Regions from separate parts of the Actinoplanes sp. NPDC004185 genome, predicted to be linked through region 1. Evidence: riboswitches for the same ligand, from Rfam matches in the RefSeq annotation. Region 1 holds a riboswitch; the other holds the start of a gene.

The links. A riboswitch is a leader RNA that binds a small molecule or an ion and turns the genes downstream of it on or off. The one in region 1 is predicted to bind thiamine pyrophosphate.
Region 2: linked by a shared signal. The riboswitch ahead of thiE (thiamine phosphate synthase) and the one ahead of ACWEOZ_RS23930 (ECF transporter S component) in region 1 are both predicted to bind thiamine pyrophosphate.

What each region holds. Positions count from the first base shown of each region.
Region 1 covers NZ_JBSGFR010000023.1:134,104-141,032, reverse strand. Annotated here, with positions in the region: gene ACWEOZ_RS23960 (metal ABC transporter permease) at 1-767, shown strand, start outside; gene ACWEOZ_RS23955 (ArsR/SmtB family transcription factor) at 764-1,081, shown strand; gene ACWEOZ_RS23950 (Fur family transcriptional regulator) at 1,167-1,574, shown strand; gene ACWEOZ_RS23945 (hypothetical protein) at 1,605-2,210, shown strand; gene ACWEOZ_RS23940 (DUF6328 family protein) at 2,188-2,733, opposite strand; gene ACWEOZ_RS23935 (alpha/beta fold hydrolase) at 2,781-3,596, opposite strand; TPP riboswitch at 3,672-3,776, shown strand; gene ACWEOZ_RS23930 (ECF transporter S component) at 3,850-4,422, shown strand; gene ACWEOZ_RS23925 (ABC transporter ATP-binding protein) at 4,514-5,911, shown strand; gene ACWEOZ_RS23920 (energy-coupling factor transporter transmembrane component T family protein) at 5,908-6,711, shown strand; gene ACWEOZ_RS23915 (hypothetical protein) at 6,863-6,929, shown strand, end outside.
Region 2 covers NZ_JBSGFR010000012.1:39,708-46,636, reverse strand. Annotated here, with positions in the region: gene ACWEOZ_RS14450 (class I SAM-dependent methyltransferase) at 1-346, shown strand, start outside; gene ACWEOZ_RS14445 (ABC-F family ATP-binding cassette domain-containing protein) at 378-2,033, shown strand; gene ACWEOZ_RS14440 (DinB family protein) at 2,044-2,547, opposite strand; TPP riboswitch at 2,701-2,812, shown strand; gene thiE (thiamine phosphate synthase) at 2,827-3,450, shown strand; gene thiO (glycine oxidase ThiO) at 3,447-4,484, shown strand; gene thiS (sulfur carrier protein ThiS) at 4,481-4,678, shown strand; gene ACWEOZ_RS14420 (thiazole synthase) at 4,680-5,420, shown strand; gene ACWEOZ_RS14415 (thiamine phosphate synthase) at 5,414-5,998, shown strand; gene thiD (bifunctional hydroxymethylpyrimidine kinase/phosphomethylpyrimidine kinase) at 5,995-6,762, shown strand; gene thiC (phosphomethylpyrimidine synthase ThiC) at 6,845-6,929, shown strand, end outside.

The sequences.
Region 1 (6,929 bases):
TCGGGCACGTCGCGCTCACCGGCGTCGGTGTCGGCCTGCTGCTGAACCAGTCCCCCGTGCTCACCGCGGTGGTCGTCTCGGTCATCGGGGCGATCGGGGTGGAGCTGGTCCGCGAGCGTGGCCGTACCTCCGGTGACCTGGCCCTGGCCCTGCTCTTCTACGGCGGCATCGCGGGCGGGGTGGTGCTGGTCGGGCTGTCCGAGGACAGCAGCAACGCCAACCTGATGCAGTTCCTCTTCGGCTCGCTGACCACCACGTCGCGGCAGGACCTGATCGTCATCGCGGTCCTCGGCGTCGCGGTGCTGATCGCGATGCTGGGGCTGCGGCAGGCGCTGTTCGCGGTCTGCAACGACGAGGAGTACGCCCGGGTGTCCGGCCTGCCCGTGCGTACGCTCAATCTGCTGATGGCCGTGACCACCGCCGTGACCGTCACGATCGCCATGCGCACCGTCGGCCTGTTGCTGGTCAGCGCCCTGATGGTGGTCCCGGTGGCGGCGGCTCAGCAGGTCACCCGCGGATTCCGCAGCACGATGGCCGCGGCCATGGTGATCGGCGTGGGCTCGGCCGCCGCCGGGGTCTGGCTGGCCGGCGAGGTGGACACCGCGCCGGGCGCCACGATAGTCATCCTGGCCATCGCCGCCTTCGTGGCCGTGACCGTCGGCGCCGGGACCTGGCGGGTGCTGCGCCGCCGCTCGGCTGCGGGCCGGCAGCAGGCCACGGCCCAGCTGGAACCGCCCGAAGTCGTGCTGCGAGCAGGCGCCCGATGAGCAGTAACGTGGCACCTGTGCCGACGAGCGGCTACGAGGCGTACGAGGCGGCCGGCGAGCTGCTGCGCGCGCTGTCCGCACCGATCCGGGTGGCGATCGTCGCCGAGCTCGGCGCCGGCGAACGCTGCGTGCACGAGCTGGTGGAGAAGCTGGGCGCGCCGCAACCGCTGGTCTCGCAGCACCTGCGGGTGCTGCGTGGCGCCGGCGTGGTGCGGGGTGCACGGCGGGGCCGCGAGATCGCATACTCACTCGTGGACGAACACGTCGCCCACATCGTCGCCGACGCCGTCAGCCACGCAAGGGAAGGGTCATGATCGACTGCACCGAGCGACGCCTGGCCGCGGCGCGCCGCGGACCCGAGCCGCGAGGGCCAGGAGAGCATGACGAAGGAGGCGCAGCATGAGCGAGGACAGCGTTGTTGTCCGGAACACCAAGCAGCGCAGTGCGGTCAGCGCCGTTCTCGCGGACGCCGAGGGTTTCAACAGCGCCCAGGAGTTGCACGCCATCCTGCGTGAGCGGGGCGAGCGGGTCGGCCTGACCACGGTCTACCGCACGTTGCAGGGTCTCGCCGACGCCGGCGAGATCGACGTGATGCGCCCGCCCGGCGGCGAGCACCTCTACCGCCGGTGCAGCCAGGGCCACCACCACCATCTGGTCTGCCGGTCCTGCGGGCGGGCCGTCGAGGTGGAGGGCCCGGCGGTGGAGACCTGGGCGGACAAGGTCGCCGGCCGGCACGGCTTCGTCGATGTCTCGCACACCATGGAGATCTTCGGTACGTGCCCGGAGTGCGCGGCGAAGCGTTCCTAGCCCGCGCGTGGGACGCTGTCGCGCGTGAAGATGTACGCCGACCGGCTGCCCACCGCCGTCCGCCAGCTGCTGACCGATCTCCTCGTCGTGTTCTGGGTCTACGCCTGGATCCGGGCCGGTCTCTGGGTCAACGACATGGTCGAGAAACTCGGCGTACCGGGCCAGAAACTGCAGGAGGCGGGCACCGGGATCGCCGGCAACCTCGGCGACATCGGCGGCAAGGTGGGTCGGGTGCCGCTGGTCGGCGACGACCTCACCGCGCCGTTCAACAGCGCCGCCGACGCCGCGAAGTCGATCGCCGAGGCCGGCCGCCAGCAGCAGGAGGTCGTCGACAATCTGGCGCTGACCATGGCCCTGCTGATCGTCGCGGTCCCGCTGGCGCTGGTGCTCTTCCTGTGGCTGCCGAAACGGCTGCGGTGGATGCGCCGCGCCGCGGTGGCCGTCCAGGTGCGCACCGAGCCGGCCGGTCAGGACCTGCTGGCGTTGCGGGCCCTGGCCAGCCGGCCGCTCAACGAGCTGGCCAGGCTGGGCCCGGACATCGCCCAGTCCTGGCGCAACGGCGACGCCGCCGCGGTGCAGGCCCTGGCCGCCCTCGAGCTCAAGGACCTCGGGCTCAAGCCCGCGAAGCCTCGCTAGGTTCGGCGGCGTCCTCGGCGAACTCCTCGTCGGCTTCCTCGTCGTCATCGTCGACCCAGTTGCGGCGGGCCCACGGGACGGCGGCCCAGAAGGTCAGGAAGAACAACGCGGCGATGCCGGTCAGGATCAGCGCGACCCAGATGTTGGTCAGATAGTCGGTGATCAGCAGCACGCTGCTGACCATCGAGATGAGCATGAAGGCCAGGCCACCGGTGGCCATCTTGTGCGCGTAGCGGACCAGCTCGGGCTTGCGGCCCTGGCGGAACAAGGCCCGGTGGAACGCCACCGGCGAGATGATCATCGCGGTGGCGGCCGCGGCGGCCAGCAGCGCGACGATGTAGGTGTCCTTCTGGAAGTCGGTCGTCTTCGGGAAGCCGTTGCTGAAGGGCAGAGTCAGCAGAAACGCGAAGAGGATCTGCACACCCGTCTGGGCCACGCGCAGCTCCTGCAGCAGGTCGGCGAAATTACGGTCCCACCGCTGCTTCTCGGTCTCGTGCTTGTTCCGTCGCTTCTCGGCGGCCATCGAACCTCCATCTCGGTGGAGGAGAGGTTGCCCGAAGGTGAACGGCGTCAAACGCCGATGCGGGCCAGCGCCACGTCGGCCAGCGCGCGCGGCGCCTCCTCCGGGATCCAGTGGCCGATCCCCCGCAAGGTCACCAACCGGTAGTCGGCCTCCACCCAGGTGGCGGTGGCCAGCGCGGCCGGTTGGCCGACGACCGGATCGCCGTCGCTCCACACGTACGTCGTCGGCACGGTGACCTTGCCGACCTTGGCCAGCTGCCCGCTGGACAGGGCGCGGTACCAGTTCAGCGCGCCGGTGAGCCGGCCCGGCTCGCGCATGGCCGTGGCGTAGAGGCCGGCCCGGGCGCCGATCGGGCGCATCATCTGACGCAGCGCCGTACCGCCGGCCCCGAGCAGCAGCCGCTCCGCGACCCGCGACCGGAACACCCCCATGTAGGCGAAGCGCAGCTTCTGCGACGGCTGGTTGTGCAGGGCGACGCCGAGCCCGCGCGGGTGCGGCACCGACACCGCGGTCAGGGTGCTGACCCGGTCCGGGTGCCGGGCGGCGAGCAGCCAGCCCACCTGCGCACCCCAGTCGTGGCCGATGACGTGCGCCTGGGCGACCCCGAGCGCGTCCAGGACCGCGACCGCGTCGGCGGTCGGCTCGTCGAGGCGGTAGTCGGCGACCGCGGCGGGGCGCGCGCCGGGTGAGTAGCCGCGCTGGTCGAGGGCGTACGTGCGCAGCCCGGCCGCGTGCAGCCGGGGCAGGATCAGGTCGAACTCGCGATGGTCCTGCGGAAAACCGTGCAGGAGGAGCACCGGTGCACCGTCGGCCGGGCCGCCCTCGTACACGTCGAAGGTGAGACCTCGGGCCTGGATCTGCATGTGACGCCTCCTACGCTGTCCCGTACGCCCGTACGGTGTTAGCGTTCATCGAAACACAAGCACCGAAACAAACAAGCAATCCGACAGGGGAGCGCACAGCGCTGAGAGTGCGGGTGACACCGCAGACCCTCGAACCTGATCTGGGTAATGCCAGCGCAGGGAGCTCGGTCTTTCTCCAGCCGCGCCATGTCCGGGAGACGTCCCCGGCCACGGCGTCGCGTCTCCTCCCGGTACGAGCTGGGAGGCACATCACATGAAGCACCGTTGGCGCACCATCGACATCGTCATCGCCTCGATCATCGCGGTCGCGTTCGGGGTCATCTTCTGGGCCTGGGGCCTGCTCTGGAACGGCCCGGCGGACGCCATCCCGCTGCCCGGCCGGGCCATCCTGTACGGCGTCTGGCTGGTGCCGGCCGTCCTGGGCGCCCTGGTCATCCGCAAGCCGGGCGCCGCCTTCTACACGCTGACCCTGGCCGCCCTGGTGTCCGTCGCGCTCGGCACGAGCTGGGGCTGGACGCTGGTGCTGCAGGGACCGATCGAGGCGGCCGCGGCCGAGCTGGTCTTCGCCGCGTTCGCGTACCGGGTGTGGAACCTGCCGGTGGCGGCGCTGGCGGCGGCCGCGGCCGGGATCGCCGCGTCCGTCTACGACGCTTTCGTCTGGTACGGCGGGATGTCGTGGGCGACGTTGCGGCTGCCGTACATCGCGATCACGGCGGTCAGCTCCCTGCTGGTGGCCGGCCTGGGCAGCATCCTGCTGGTCCGGGCGCTGGCCCAGACCGGCGTGCTGGACCGCTTCGCCTCGGGCCGCGAACGCGCCGCCGTCTAGTCATGACCGATTGCACCGAGCGTCGTCTGCCGGCGGCTGGCGACGGCTGGGACCGCGAGGGCCATGAGGGCATGACAAAGGAGGGCTGACTATGGGTGAGCTGGTCCTGCGGGGGTTCGGGTGGCGGCACGCCGGTCGTAAGGCGTGGGCGGTGCGCGGGGTCGACCTGCGTGTCGCGCACGGCGAGCGGGTGCTGCTGCTCGGGCCGTCCGGGGCCGGCAAGTCCACGCTGCTGGCGGCGCTCGCCGGGCTGCTGCCCGAGGATTCCGGCGAGTCCGAGGGCACGGTCGAGATCGACGGGCTCGACCCGCGCAAGGCCCGCGAGCGGGTTGGCATCGTCTTCCAGGATCCGCAGACCCAGCTGGTCATGTCGCGCAGCGGCGACGACGTGGCGTTCGGGCTGGAGAACCGGGGCGTACCGGCCGGGGAGATCTGGCCGCGCGTCGACGAGGCGCTGCACCGGGTCGGCTTCGGCTACGGCCGGGACCGCCCGACCGGGGCGTTGTCCGGCGGTGAGCAGCAACGACTGGCGCTGGCCGGCACCCTCGCGTTGCGCCCGGGCCTGCTGCTGCTCGACGAGCCGACCGCCAACCTCGACCCGGCCGGGGCGGCGCTGATCCGGGCCGCGGTCGCCCGCGCGCTGGGCGACGACACCACGCTGATCATCGTCGAGCACCGGGTCGCGGAGGCGCTCACGCTCGTCGACCGGGTGGTCGTGCTGGAGCCGGGCGGCGGGGTCCGGGCCGACGGCCCGCCGGGCGCGGTCTTCGCCGCGCACGGCGACCGGCTGGCCGACGAGGGGGTCTGGGTGCCGGGTCACCCGGTCGCCCCCAGCCGGGCCGTGACCGGTCCGGGTGCCCCTCTGGTACGCGCCACAGCCGCCTCCCTGCGCAACCGCCTCGCGCCGACCACGCTGGCCGCCCACGAGGGCGAGGTGCTGGCGGTGACCGGCCCCAACGGCGCGGGCAAGTCCACCCTGGCGTTGCTGCTCGGCGGGTTGCTCAAACCCACCTCGGGCACGATCGACGCCGCCCCGGGCGGGGCACCGCACCGGTGGCGGGCGGCCGAGCTGACCACCAGGATCGGCTCGGTCTTCCAGGACCCGGAGCACCAGTTCGTCACCCACCGGGTCGCCGACGAGCTGGCGCTGGGCCCGCGCCGGATCGGGCGCCCGGAGGCCGAGGTCCGCCGGGTCGTCGACGACCTGCTGCAACGGCTGCGGCTGGAGAAGCTGGCGGGCGCCAACCCGTACACGTTGTCCGGTGGCGAAGCCCGGCGCCTGAGCGTGGCGACGGCCCTGGCCACCGCGCCCCGGCTGCTGGTGCTGGACGAGCCGACGTTCGGCCAGGACCGGCGCACCTGGATCGAGCTGGTCGACCTGCTGGCCCGGCTGCGCGACGACGGCCACGGCATCGTCGCGGTCACCCACGACGACGATTTCGTGGCGGCGCTCGCCGGCTCCGTCCACCGCCTGGAACGGGCCGCATGACGCTCACCCTGCCGACCTTCGAGGCCGGCACGGCACCGCTCGCCCGGCGCAACCCGGTCGCCAAGCTCGCCGCCGCCCTGCTGTTCAGCGCGCCGCTGATCGCCACCCTGGACCCGCTGACCCCGACCATCGCCCTGGCCGTCGAGCTGGCGGTGCTGCCGCTGTTCGGGATGCGCTACGGCACCCTGTTCCGGCGGGCCTGGCCGCTGGTGCTCGCCGCCGGCGGCATCGTGATCACCCTGGTGCTGTTCGCGGCCGAGCGCACCGGGGCCACGGTGGCGACGCTCGGACCGTTCGAGGTGACCACCGGAGTCCTGGTCACCGCACTGGGCATGGTGTTGCGGGTCTTCGCGATCGCACTGCCGGGCATCATCGTGTTCGCCACCACCGACCCCACCGACCTCGCCGACGCCCTGGTGCAAAACGTACGGGCGCCGGCCCGGTTCGCGATCGGCGCGCTGGCCGCGTTCCGGCTGGTGCCGCTGCTCGGCGAGGAATGGCAGATGCTGAGCCTGGCCCGCCGGGCCCGCGGCATCGACGCCGGACGCAACCCGGTGGCCAAGCTGCGGCTGTTCGTGTCGACGGCCTTCGCCCTGCTGGTGGGGGCGCTGCGGCGGGGCGGCCGGCTGGCGGTGGCGATGGACGCGCGCGGCTTCGACGCGGGCACGCCGAGGACGTACGCCCGCCGGCAGACCTTCGGCCGCGCCGACGCCATCCTGATGGCCGGCGCGACGCTGGTGTCGGCGGCCGCCCTGACCACCAGCGTCCTACTCGGACTGTTCCGGCCGATCATCGGCTGAGCACTTCGCCGGCGGAGGCCGCCGGTCGCCGAGCTGTGTGTCGGTGTTCCGACTGGTGGTCCCGGACCGGGGCCGATCGAGCCGATCAGGCGACCCCGAAGGGCTGCCTGCGGCCAGCCGCCGGTGCCGGGCAGCCGTCAGACTCGGTCAGGTGAAGGATCCGGACGGCATCTCCGCTCCCGCGTCGGCGTTCTCCCTCGCGGGTGCCACCCGCTCCG
Region 2 (6,929 bases), on a different contig from region 1:
GATCGACGTCAACGCCCGGGCCCGGGAGCTGACCGCGGAGAACGCCGCCGCCCTGGGGCTGGCCGGCCGGGTGCGGGTCGCCGCCCCCGACGAGGTGCCCGACGACGTCACCTTCACGCAGATCTGGAGCAACCCGCCGACCCACGTCGGCAAGGCCGAGCTGCGCGCGCTGATGGAACGCTGGCTGCCCCGGCTCGCGCCCGGCGGGGTCGCCTGGCTGGTGATCAACCGCAACCTCGGTGGTGATTCGCTGCACACCTGGCTCGTCTCGCTGGGCTGGGAAGTGACGCGTACGGCCAGCCAGCGCGGCTTCCGGGTGCTGCGGGTGACCGGAAAAACCGGCTGACCACCGGCGGGTCGTCGGGGAGGATGCCCACGTGGGTTACGTAGACGTGTCAGGGGTCGGATTCGTGCTGCCGGACGGCCGGGAGCTCTTCTCCGACGTGTCGTTCCGGGTCGGCGAGGGTGCGAAGGTGGCGCTCGTCGGGCCGAACGGGGCCGGCAAGACGACGCTGTTGCGGATGGTCGCCGGGGACACCTCGACCCCGATCGGCACCATCGCGCGGGCCGGCGGGCTCGGGGTGATGCGCCAGTTCATCGGGATGATCGGCGACGACCGTACCCTCGAGGACCTGGCCCTGTCGCTGGTCGCGCCGCCGCTGCGGGCCGCCGGCGCGGTCCTGGCCGCGGCCCAGTCCGCGCTGGAGAGCAACCCCGACGCCGAGAAGGCGCAGCTGGCCTACGCCAACGCGATCGCCGGCTGGGGCGAGGCCGGTGGCTACGACGCCGAAGTGCTCTTCGACGTCGTGGCCGTGGCCATCCTCGGCAAGCCGTGGGAGGAGGTCCGGCACCGGCCGGTGCGCACGCTCTCCGGCGGCCAGCAGAAACGCTTCGCGCTCGACCTGCTGCTGCGCGGAGGCGACGAGGTGCTGCTGCTCGACGAGCCGGACAACTTCCTCGACGTGCCCGGCAAGCGCTGGCTCGAGGCGCGGCTCAAGGAGTCGACGAAGTCGGTGCTCTACGTCTCGCACGACCGGGAGCTGCTGGCCCAGACGGCGAGCCGGGTGGTGGCCGTCGAGGGTGGCAGCGCATGGACGCATCCCGGTGGCTTCGCGTCCTGGCACGAGGCCCGCTCCGACCGCCACGAACGGCTGCTGGAGCTGCGCCGACGCTGGGACGAGGAGCACGAGAAGCTGCGCGAGCTGGTCTTCACGCTGAAGAACAAGGCGGCGTACAACGACGGGCTGGCGTCGCGGTATCAGGCGGCGCAGACGCGGCTGCGCAAGTTCGAGGAGGCCGGGCCACCGCCGTTGCCACCCAAGGAGCAGTCGCTGCGGATGAACCTGCGCGGCGGGCGTACGGGCAAGCGCGCGGTGATGTGCACCGGGCTCGAGCTGGAAAATCTGACGTTCCCGTTCGACCTGGAGATCTGGTACGGCGACCGGGTGGCGGTGCTGGGCGCCAACGGCACGGGCAAGTCGCACTTCCTGCGGCTGCTGGCGGCCGGCGGCACCGCCCCTGACGTGGACAACAAGCCGGTCGACGGGGCACCGCTGGCCCACGTGGCCCACAACGGTGTCGCGCGGCTCGGTGCGCGGGTCCGGCCGGGTCACTTCTCGCAGACGCACGACCGGCCGGAGCTGCTGAAACGTACCCTGGTGGAGATTCTCTGGCGGGGTGACGACCACCGTTCCGGGATGGACCGGGCGGGGGCCATGAAGGCCCTGAACCGCTACGAGCTGGCGGCCCAGGGCGATCAGCTCTTCGGCACCCTCTCCGGCGGCCAGCAGGCCCGTTTCCTGGTGCTGCTGCTGGAGCTGTCCGGCGCGACCGTGCTGCTGCTCGACGAGCCCACGGACAACCTGGACCTGGCGTCGGCCGAGGCGCTGGAGGAGGGGCTGCAGGCGTTCGAGGGCACGGTGATCGCGGTGACCCACGACCGCTGGTTCACCCGGGGCTTCGACCGTTTCATCCTCTTCCAGGGCGACGGCGAGGTCGTCGAGACTCCCGAACCGGTCTGGGACGTCCGCTAGCCACCGGCGATCACTCGCCGGTAGCGCCGTCGAGGCGTTCCCGGAGCAGGTCGGCGTGGCCGTTGTGGCGGGCGTACTCCTCGATCATGTGGGTGAGGACGTAGCGCAGCGAGAACGGTTCCGTGCCGTGGTGGCCCACGTCGTCGAGTGATCCGGCGGCGTCCACGATGGACCGGGAGCGGGCACATTCCGCCCGCCAGGCCGCGAACGTCTCCCCGGGGTCGGCGTCATCGGCGTCGAAATCCACGACGCCGGACCCGGGGCGAGCCCAGAGTGGCGCGCAGTCCTCGCCGTTCACCACGGCCCGGAACCAGCTGCGCTCGACCTGCGTGAGGTGCCGCACCAGGCCGAGCAGGGAGAGCCCGGACGGCGCGACGGCCCGCTCGCGGAGCTGGGCCGGGGTCAGCCCGGCGCACTTCATCGCGAGAGTTTCGCGCTGGCGTTGCAGGAAGCCGGTCAGGGTGGCCCGCTCGTCCGCCACCTGCGGCGGTTCACTTCGGGTATCGATGGTCACGACGGTGATCCTGCCCACGCGGGGAACTCGGCGGAAATGAATTTTCTGGGCCCTTTCTCGCAGCGTGCGGGCTCTGAGTCACGACGCGACCACCCACAGTGGAGCGACGCAGGGGTTTACGGGCGGCGGGCCGCGGGGTTACGGTCTGCTCGGAACCAACCCCACGGGAGTCCGGTGCACCGGGCTGAGAGGGGGGCTGTCGCGGCCCCCGACCGTCGAACCTGATCCGGGTCATGCCGGCGCAGGGAGGAGTGTGTTGTGGGCCCTGCCTTTCCGCACCTGCACGTCATCACGGACGCCCGCCCCGGCCGGCAGCCGCTGACCGTCGTGGCCGCCGCCATTGCTGCCGCGCGGCGGCTGGACGCCGGCCACCGCCTGGCGATCCAGGTCCGGGTCGAGGACGACGTCAGCGACCGGGACGCGTACGACCTGGCTGACGCCGTCCTGGAGCTGTGCCGCCCGTACGGGGTGTTGTGCCTGGTCAACGATCGGCTGCACGTGGCCTTGGCGGTCGGCGCGGACGGTGGGCACGTGGGCGCCGCCGATCTGCCGGTGGCGGTGGCCCGCAAGGTCCTCGGGCCGGTGGGCGTGCTCGGCGCGACCTGTCGGGACGTCGCTGCGGCCCGCGCGGCGCGGCGGGCCGGCGCCTCGTATCTCGGGGTCGGTCCCGCCTTCGCCACCACCACCAAGACCGGACTGCCGGCTCCGCTCGGGCCGGACGCGGTGGGGGCGGTTGCCGCGGCCGTACCGGACACCCCGATCGTCGCCATCGGGGGAGTGACCGCCGGCAACGCGCGGTCGCTGCTCGGCGCCGGAGCCGCCGCGGTCGCGGTGGTCGGCGCCGTCGCCGCCGCGGCCGACCCGGGCCGGGCGACCGAGGATCTGCTGCGGGCGCTGGCATGAGCAGCACCGAGGTCACGGTCGTCGGTGGCGGCATCATCGGGCTCTCGATCGCGTGGCGGTGCGCGCAGCGCGGGCTGACGGTGACCGTCCACGACAGCGGCGGCGACGACGGCGCCTGGTACGCGGCCGCGGGCATGCTGGCCCCGGCCGGCGAGGCCGGATTCGGTCAGGAGGCGCTGACCGGGCTCCTGGTCGACTCGGCCGCGCGGTGGCCGGACTTCGCCGCTGAGCTGGGGCGCGAGACCGGCATCGACGTCGGCTACGACACCGTCGGCACCCTGAGCGTCGCCCTGACCGCCGACGACCTCGCCGAGGCGCGACGGCTGTGGGAATACCGCCGTCAGCACGGCCTCGGGGTGAGCCCGCTGCTGCCCAGCGCCATCCGCGAGCTGGAACCGGCTTTATCACCGCGGCTGCGCGGCGGTGCCCACGCTCCCGACGACCGGCAGGTCGATCCGCGGCGGGTCGTCGCAGCGCTGCGGGTCGCCCTGGGCCCGGCGATCGTGCGCGAGCGAGTGGTGGACCTCCCGGCCTCGCGACCCGTGGTGGTCGCGGCGGGATCCGGTACGGCGGCACTGACCCGGCTGCCCGTGCGGCCGGTGAAAGGGCTGGTGCTGCGGCTGCGTGGCGAGCCCGGACTGTTGCGGCACGTGGTCAGCGGCTGGGCCGACGGACGGCACGTCTACCTCGTGCCGCGCGCCGACGGTGAGGTGGTCGTCGGCGCCACCCAGGAGGAACGGGTGGACGCCACGGTGACCGCCGGGCAGGTGCTCGACCTGCTGCGCGCCGCCACCGATCTCGTGCCCGACCTGGGCGAGTGCGAGCTGGTCGAGACGCTCGTCCGGCACCGGCCGGCCACCCCCGACAACGCGCCGCTGCTGGGCGCGTACGGGCCGGGCGTGGTCGTCGCGGCCGGGCACCACCGCAACGGGGTGCTGCTCGCCCCGGTCACCGCCGATCTGATCGCCGAACTGGTGGCGACCGGGAAGTCGGCGCCACAGCTGGACGCGTTCGCACCGGGGAGGTTCGGATGAAGGTCATCGTCAACGGCACCGCCCGCGACGTCGATGTGGTCAGCGTCGAGGGGCTGGTCGAGCAGCTGACCGCTGCCCGGCGCGGCGTCGCGGTCGCCGTCAACGGGGAGGTCGTGCCGCGTTCGTCGTGGCCGGCCGCCCGGCTGCGGGACGGCGACCGGGTCGAGGTTCTCACCGCGGCGCAGGGAGGCTGAGATGTTCGGCGAATCCCGGCTGATCCTGGGCACCGGCGGGGCGGAGAGCCTCGCCGCGCTCGAGGCGGCGATCGTCGCCTCGGGCACCGAAATGGTCACCGTCGCGCTGCGCCGGGTCGACGCCGCGGGTCCCGGTCTGCTGCCGATGCTCGACCGGCTGGGCCTGCGTATCCTGCCCAACACGGCCGGCTGTTACACCGCGACCGACGCTGTGAAGGCCGCCCACCTGGCCCGCGACGCGTTCGAGACGGATCTGGTGAAGCTGGAGGTCATCGGGGACGAGCGGACCCTGCTGCCGGACGGCGTCGAGCTGTTGCGGGCGGCCGAGAGGCTGGTCGCGGACGGGTTCCAGGTGTTGCCGTACACGAGCGACGATCCCATCCTCGCGCGCCGGCTCGCCGACGTCGGATGCGCGGCGGTGATGCCGGCCGGGGCGCCGATCGGGTCGGGACTGGGCATCTCCAACCCCCATCACATCCGGCTCATCCGCGACAGCGTGGACGTGCCGGTGGTGCTGGACGCGGGCATCGGCACCGCCTCGGACGCGGCGCTGGCCATGGAGCTGGGCTGTGACGCCGTACTGATCGCCAGTGCGGTCACCCGGGCCGTCGATCCGGCGCGGATGGCCGCGGCGATGCGGCACGCCGTCGAGGCCGGGCGACTGGCCTTCGGCGCCGGCCGGATCCCCAAGCGCTACCACGCGCTCGCGTCCACATCGGACGAAGGGCGGCCGGCATGGTGATCCCGTCGGGCGTCGTCGTGCTCACCGACCGCCGGCTCGCGGCGCGGCCGCTCGTCGAGGTGGTCGCGGCCGCGGTCCGCGGCGGCGCCGAGTGGGTCATCCTCCGCGACAAAGACCTGGGGTACGGCGAGAGGTACGCCCTCGCGGAGAGCCTGCGCGCGGTGGTTCCGGTGGGACGACTCGTGATCGCGGGCCCCGATCCGCTCGGTGGCGACGCCGTGCACCTGTCGGCCACCGATTTCGTGCCGCCGGGTGTCAGCCTGGTCGGCCGCTCCTGCCATGGCGTGCCCGAGCTGTCCACTGAGGACTACGTGACGTTGTCGCCGATGTATCCCACGCCCACCAAGCCCGGCTATGGGCCCGCGCTGGGGCCGGATCGGGCGGCGGCCCTGGCCGGTGAGGTGCCGTGGCTGGCCCTCGGTGGGGTGCACTCGGCGCAGCGGGCCGCTGCTTGCGCGGCTGCCGGGGCGCGCGGAATCGCGGTGCTGGGTGCGGTGATGGGCGCAGAAGATCCCGAGTCCGTCACGCGGGGCCTGGCCCGGGCCTTCGCGCAGGCGTCGGCAGGGGTGCGGGCATGACGCCGCGGGTGGTGCTGACCATCGCGGGCTCTGACAGTGGGGGTGGGGCCGGGATTCAGGCCGACCTCAAGACGTTCGCCGCGCTCGGGGTCTACGGCGTTTCGGTGCTGACGGCGGTCACCGCCCAGAACACGCTCGGCGTCACGGCCATCCATCCGGTGCCGGTGGACGTGGTGGCGGCCCAGCTGGACGCGGTGCTGATGGATCTGGCGCCCGATGCGGTGAAGGTGGGCATGATCGGGGACCCCGCGGTGGCCGAGCTCATCGCGTCCCGGGTCGGTGAGCTGCCCAACCTCGTCGTCGATCCGGTGCTGGTGGCCACCAGCGGGAGTCGCTTGTCCGGAGTGGACGCGGTCACGCCGCTGCTGCCGTACCGCTGCGTTCTGACGCCGAACCGGCAGGAAGCCGGCGCCCTGCTCGGTCACCGGGTGACGACGGTGGCCGAGGCGGCCGGCGCGGCCGCCGAGCTGGCGGCCCGCGGTCCGGGGGCCGTCGTGGTCACCGGCAGCGAATCCGCCGTGGACGTGCTGCACGCGGACGGGGTGACCACCGTGCTCGACGGTGACCCGGTGCCCAGCGGCAACAACCACGGCTCGGGGTGCACCTTCTCGTCGGCGATCGCGGTGCGGCTGGCCCAGGGCGATCCGCTGCCGGTCGCCGTGCGCGCCGCGAAGGACTACGTGGGGCGGGCCCTCGCCGGCTCGCGCGACTGGAAGCTCGGCGCGGGACCGGGCCCCCTGGACCATTTCGGCTTCTCCCACTGACAGACGACTGACCGGCTGTACCGGCGATCGGCGGTTCCGTGCTGCCGAATGCCGCCCTGTTTGCCCCTATATAGGAGGAACCATGAGGCGCAAGGTGTACGTCGAGGGCTCCCGTCCGGACCTGCGGGTGCCGTTCGCCGAGATCGACCTGACCGGGGACAACCCGC